Regions from separate parts of the Alteromonas sp. BZK5 genome, predicted to be linked through region 1. Evidence: predicted binding sites of a transcription regulator. Region 1 holds the regulator's gene; the other holds the start of a gene.
What was found. Region 1 encodes FNR, which switches genes on or off when oxygen is low (the NO sensors DNR and NnrR bind a similar motif). Its sites were predicted from a motif close to TTGATCTAGATCAA; they were not measured.
Positions count from the first base shown of each region.

Region 2: ccoG (cytochrome c oxidase accessory protein CcoG) is a predicted target of FNR. The motif match lies at 1,266-1,279, and genes of this name have one in related genera.

Region 1 covers NZ_JACSOE010000010.1:69,835-73,258, reverse strand. Annotated here, with positions in the region: gene uspE (universal stress protein UspE) at 1-718, opposite strand, end outside; gene fnr (fumarate/nitrate reduction transcriptional regulator Fnr) at 963-1,700, opposite strand; gene BIZ39_RS04790 (sulfite exporter TauE/SafE family protein) at 1,746-2,405, opposite strand; gene ccoS (cbb3-type cytochrome oxidase assembly protein CcoS) at 2,392-2,622, opposite strand; gene BIZ39_RS04780 (heavy metal translocating P-type ATPase) at 2,624-3,424, opposite strand, start outside.
Region 2 covers NZ_JACSOE010000003.1:74,273-77,696, reverse strand. Annotated here, with positions in the region: gene ccoG (cytochrome c oxidase accessory protein CcoG) at 1-1,202, opposite strand, end outside; gene BIZ39_RS01850 (hypothetical protein) at 1,683-2,054, shown strand; gene BIZ39_RS01845 (DUF3016 domain-containing protein) at 2,178-2,723, shown strand; gene BIZ39_RS01840 (acyl-CoA dehydrogenase family protein) at 2,818-3,424, opposite strand, start outside.

The DNA of each region.
Region 1 (3,424 bases):
ATTTGTTCTCAGGAATACCGTACTTTAACGCGTGACTACGCATTTCTTTTAAATGATGATTTTTTACCGCGTCGTGATAGGTATCGGGGTCGAACTCAGGCACTTCTATGGCGATATTAAGTGGTGTAGAAGGGTAACTGTTGACCAAATTTACGCTCCCTTTCAATAAAGAGGCGTAGTCGTTAGCAATGAGGGTGAGCTTATCGTTAAGTGCGGCGTGCTCATCGTCTTCACTGCCTACGTTTACTGCAGCAATAATCTCTCCTCCTTCTGGCCAGTCGTGCTCTTTAACGAGCAATACTGGCCGAGGGCATTTACGCATTAAATGCCAGTCGGTGGGGGTGAAAATAACAGAAGCAAGATCGTCGTGCTTTTTGGTTGCCTTTACCACTAAATCTATCTGATTGTTTAGGGTGTAGTAAATAATCGACTCATACGCACGATTATTCCATTCTACAACGATATCAGTTTCAGTGAATCCTTGTTCTCTTAAGTGGGTGGCAAGCCATTTTGCATGCTCCTTTGTAACTGCATCGCGCATTGACTCGCGCTCATCCGGGCTAAGCATGGTCGTCATATCATAAGATAAGTCGTATACCACCATCATTGCGGTAACTGAAGCGCCTGTTTTTGAAGCGAGTTCATAAGCACGGCTCAGTGCAGGTTGGTTATCGCGCTCGGCATCTACCACGGCCAGAATTCGTTTACACTCAATCATAACGTCCCCCTAACTACGAAACTTAGTAGCGGCTGTCGAAATCGAAGCTTTCTAATACTAACTATAAACGACATTGGGAAAAACGTAAGTTGTTTTAGATCAAGAATTTTACGAGGCGACCATGAGTGAACGTACCTAATTGAATATGGAGCAACCGGCGTGGCGCTGAAAGGGTAGATAGGTGGCTAACACAGGTTACAAAAAAGCGCGCTTAGTGCGCGCCTTATTTAACACTTAAAAAGGACTAACCGCAGACAACGCTAGGGCCGTTAAGCGCCGCTAGTTTGGTGTTTAGCCTATCGAAATCCAAAATAGTAATAAGCTTGCCGTCTACCTTTATGATGTTGTCTTTTTGAAAACGGCTTAACAGACGGCTAATCGTTTCAATCGTTAATCCTAAATAGTTTCCAATTTCGTTGCGCGTCATGGTTAAGTGGAATTCTCTATGGGAAAAGCCACGCTCTTCAAAGCGTTGCGACAGGTGTGAAATGAAGTACAGCAAGCGCTCTTCGGCGGTGCGTTTGTTTAAAAGCATGATCATATCGTGATCTTGTTTTATTTCTGCACTCATAAAGCTCATGATTTGATGGCGAAGCTTTGGAAATTGTACCGACATTTCATCAAGAGTTTCGTAGGGAAGCTCACACACCATGGCTGTTTCTAACGCAGACGTGTAGCTTTGGTGTTTGTTCTCTCTTAATGCATCAAAGCCGATAATGTCACCAGGAAAGTGGAAGCCGGTAATCTGTTCTTCACCTTCGGTATTAGTCACAAAGGATTTAAATGAACCTGTTCTCACTGCAAATAGCGAACGAAATTTATCGCCGGTTTGAATTAGCGTATCGCCCTTATGAAGCGGCTTTTTACGTTCAATAATATCGTCAAGAGATTCAATTTCTGTTTTGTTCAGCGCCACTGGTAAACACAGGTGGCTGAAACTACAGTTTTGACAGTGAATAGAAAATTGGCTTCCTTTGCTCATAATGCATGCTCTTTTAAAGAATACCCCACCATAATACACCGATTTTTAAATGATTGCCCCACAAATAAGATAAGCTGCATATATGGCCATTATTACGGCAATAACTTGTCTAAAATAGGTGTTCTGAAAACTTCGAATAAGATACTGACTACCAGCACTAGCGGCGAGTAAGGTGGGCAGAGTACCTAAACCAAAGAAAAACATAAGAGCTGCGCCTTCAACTGCAGTTCCCGCCGCTAACGACCATGTTAGTGTTGAATACACTAAGCCACAAGGCAGCCAGCCCCAAATGAATCCGTAAGGTATTGCGCTAAAAGGGGTTTTAAACGGCAAAAAACGTTTTGATAAAGGTTGTAGTTTGGAAAATAGGCCTTTACCTGCATTTTCCAGCACCGTTAATCCTGTCCACCATTTGCCCAAATAACAGGCCAGTAGAAATAACATAATGCCGCTAAGTAAAGACAGCGCATAGTTGGCAAGCGGTATGTAGTCTGCGGCGATTTTACCAAGAGCCCCGGTTAAGGCGCCAGCCAGCGTATAGCTAGTTATGCGACCTATATTGTAGGCAAGGGTATAGGGCACAGCTGAAGCGCCTTTTGGAGATACCATTCTAAGCGCTGCAACTATTCCACCACACATGCCCACACAGTGAACACCGCCAGCTAAGCCTATAAGAAATGCAGAGAAGTAATTAATCTCTGCCATGAGGCGCTTGGCTTTTATCTATTTTACTTTCTTGAAGTTGCTTGCGTTGTTCAGCAAGCTTTTTCTCTTCAGGAGGAAGGTCATCGTCAAACAGTATGCTATACCCTTGGCGATCTAAATCTTCAAACTGATTAGTTTTCACCGCCCAAAAGAATATCACGATAGCGACAGCGACTATGATAATGGCGATTGGAATTAATACGTAAATAATACTCATGCTATTTGCTCAAAAGTCGCGTTGAGTTTGTGACTACAATAATACTGCTTAACGACATACCAACAACAGCCATCCACGGTGAAAGTAGGCCAGACACGGCGAAAGGCAGAATCAAAACGTTGTAACCTACCGACCATCCTATATTTTGTCTAATTTTTTGCTTCACTTGGTGTGCGGTTTTAATCAGTGCAGGTACAGAAAGTAGCTGATCGCCAAGTAATATGACATCAGCAGCAGTTTTAGCAACGTCTGTAGCATTGCCTACTGCGATAGCCACATCTGCACTGGCGAGCACAGGCGCATCATTAATGCCATCACCCATCATCATTACTTTTGCCCCCGATTGCTGCATAGCCTGTACAGCATCGTACTTCTGCTCTGGTGTGAGCCCACCTTTAGCTGTTGATATTGGCAAGGAAGCGGTAAGAGCGTCCACGTTTTGTTGTGTATCGCCACTTAATACTGCAAGGGTGTGACTTTTTGCCAGAATATTCAAGGTTTCTTGGGTATCCTCTCGCAACGTGTCGCTTACCTCAAACGCCGCCATAATACGGCCCTTCACGGTGAGAAAGACATTAGCTGACGGATAATCCTTAAGAAGCTTTTGTTGTGATTCGTGGACACAAAATTGGGCAGAGCCCATTGAAAACAAGGTGTCGTTAATTTCACCGCTAATGCCGCCTCCTGGCGTCACGGTAAAATTAACCACATTGTGGACAGTTTGTCTGCTGGAGGCATTATTGTGGCTAAAGGCTTTTGCAATTGGGTGTTCAGAGCGCGACTCTAGAGCACGGGCAATTGA
Region 2 (3,424 bases), on a different contig from region 1:
TGAGTTTTGTTAAGTACTTTTATTGTATAAACGTTCTCAATTAGCCCTTCATTCGTTTCGCGGTATAGCGAGTTTCTGTCGCGGATAATGTCAACTTCGGTGGGGCTGCGCATCCAAATATTGGCAAACAGCAAGCCTATCATCACCACTAAAACCACAAAGTAACCAATTAACTTTGGACGTAAAATGTGAGTCTTACCGCCAGCTAGTTCTTCTTCAGAAGTAAAGCTGATCAGGCCTTTAGGATAACCCATTTTATCCATAACACCGTTACAGGCATCAACACAGGCGCCGCAGTTGATGCATTCGTATTGTAAGCCATTTCGAATATCGATACCGGTTGGGCATACCTGAACACACAGGTTGCAGTCTATACAGTCGCCTAACCCTTTTTCTTTTACTTGCTCGTGACTAAGTTTGCGTGGTCGCGGGCCGCGTTGCTCTCCACGCTTTGCATCGTACGATACAGTAAACGTGTCTTTGTCGAACATGGCAGACTGAAAACGCGCATACGGGCAAATGTGCGTGCACATGATTTCGCGCATGTAGCCAGCGTTTCCGTACGTACATACGGCAAAGAAAATAACCGATAAACCTGCCCAGAAGCTGGTGTTAAATGTTACAAAATCGATAAACAGTTCATCAATTGGCGTAAAGTAGCCAACGAAGGTTAAAGCCGTTAACAGCGCTACCAATACCCAAGCGGTGTGCTTAGCTGTTTTACGCAAAAATTTATCTGCATCCATTTTGCGTGCATCTAGCGCTATACGCTTGTTGCGCGGGCCTTCGAATTTCTCTTCGAACCACGTATAAATGTATACCCACGTTGTTTGAGGACACATAAATCCACACCACACTCGACCAGCGAAAGTGGTGACGAAGAACAGCGCAAAGGCGGAAACAATAAATATATAGGCCAGTAAAGTGAGATCTTGAGGCCATAAGGTTAGAGAGAATATAGTAAATCGCTGCTCACCAATATCGAGTAGCACGGCTTGATGCCCGTTGTACTGAATCCATGGAATGATGGCAAAGAGGCCCAAAAAGAAAAGGCCAAACATGCGTCTAAACGTCTCCAGAGGGCCTTGTACAGCCCGCACATAAATACGGCTACGAGAGTCGTGGCGTTTACCCTCAGGTCCACCTTTGGGTTTATGTACTTTTACCGGTGTAACGGTCTTTACCGGTATTTGTTCATTCATAGCTTAACCTTATGTGACGTAACGAACTGCCTGTGCAGTATAACTGCGTTCAAAACGTCATATTTAATGTAGATCAATAATGCGGCGTATGGTGTATCTTTTTAAAGTTTCAGTCAATACTGAAACTTCAGAACGTAAGTCGTTTTTTGTTTTGATTTCCTCAGTCTATGTAACTTTGTAAATAGTTAAATACAGCTACGTGAATAATGAGGATTAATATAACGGCCAGATGCCATTTGATGCCCAACATCGACGATTAGGCTTTACCTACTATACATGAGTATAGTTTGCTGTATTTACAGGTAAACCGATATGACCCTATTATCGTCGATAATAATGTGGTCAATTACCGTTTGAATCGTGTACAGTGAGCATTGTGAAAATGTAAATTGGCAAAGTGTAGTTGAGCACATAGTGAGAAAGGTGCTAAAAAATTGGCGCTATTTGTAGTCAACGTCTGTCAAAGTTAGCTGAGAAGTCATGTTAAGGTTCTTTATCATCGCTGCTGAAATTATTGTTTTGGTAATTGTGCTGCGGTCTCCTTTTGTTCAGTATCTCTTTGAAGATATCCAGAACTCGCTTTCTGAATGGCTAGTTTCAATTGCCACCTTACCGGAGCGAGAAGAACTGCGTAGTTTACAAGATAAAATTAATATCCAGCTGAGTCCCTTAAAGCCTTACCAGCAAACATATGTTCAGCAAATCACCGCTGATAGCGCAAGTGTTAAACGTTTTTATCACACCTATTGTGAAAAGGACGATATAAACCCCAACTTTACGGGAACTAAACGCGTTCAACTATGCCTAATCATTAAACAGTCGTCAGTTATGCAAGTAGCAAAGCGAGACTAGCCAATTTTAACAAGGCTGGTTAAATATAAAGCTGATATAAAAGCCGACAATTGCTGCATGCTAAGCTTTCTCTAAATGTCTTGCTAACTCATAGTTTAAACGACTGAATTTAGGAGCATAAAAGTGAATAAATTACGTACTTTTTCTTGTTTAAGCTGCGCCACAGCGGTGGGACTCCTTACCGTTTTTGCTCCCACTCAAGCCGCTGAGGTGAAGATAACGTGGGAAGAACCTGAGTCTTATAGCGATGTAAGACCAACCAATGAATCTCGTAAACGGTTCCGCGAACGAACGCTACAAGAGCTTGAAGAACATATTGTAGATTTGGCCAGTGATTTACCTGAGTCGCAAGTGCTGTCAATGACAGTAACAAATGTTGATTTAGCTGGCCAAGTTTGGCCAAGCCAGTTTGTCGGTTTCGGTAACGGCGCCGGTAGCGACGTCCGTATCATTAAGCGCGTTGATATTCCTAGAATGACATTTAGCTACTCGTTGGCTAATGCCGACGGTCAGGTCATTTTAAGTGGTGAAGATGTGAAACTTAAAGATATGGATTTTATGGAGTCGAATATTCGTCGCAATCGCGCGGAATCGCTTTCTTATGAAAAAGCGATGCTTAACGATTGGTTTTCAGATACCTTTTCAACCCAAGTAGCAGCGAACGACTAATAGTTTCGTTCAAGTCATAATAAAAAAGGTCACATATAGTGACCTTTTTTGCATTCATAGCCCATATTTCACGGGCTATAGCAATATAAGCTGCCTACAGATAATCAAACTCATTACCTGATATTGCAAGGGTGCTTTCAGGGCCAGCTTTATAAGCGGCTTTGTGCGCATCGCGACGTACCAAGATACGTTCCATATAGAAGTCACGTGTCTTCATCTTAGACGCTGCAAGTACCGCATTACCTGATGCCTGCGCTTTGTCAGCCATGCTATACCACAGTACACCAATCAAGGAATAGGCGCTGTATGCCAAGTAATCACAAGCAGCGGCTGCAGCGGTGGTGGCATCCATACCTAAGCAATCGGCTGAAGATGCACGCCAGTCATCAAGAATTCCTTGAGCCAGACCCTTCGCCTCACTGTCTTGAATGTCGCTAACTAAAGCGTTAAACGCATTATAGGTCGCTTCCATCATTTGACCGCCATCTCGGGTAAGCTTACGACCAATAAGGTCTAGCGCCTGAATACCGTTGGTGCCTTCATATAACATAGCAATGCGCACGTCGCGCATAAGTTGTTCCATACCCCATTCACGAATAAAGCCGTGACCACCAAATACTTGTACACCTAGGCTGGTGGTCTCAAGGCCCATATCCGTCATAAAAGCTTTGCAGATTGGAGTTAAAAACTGAAGTATCTTG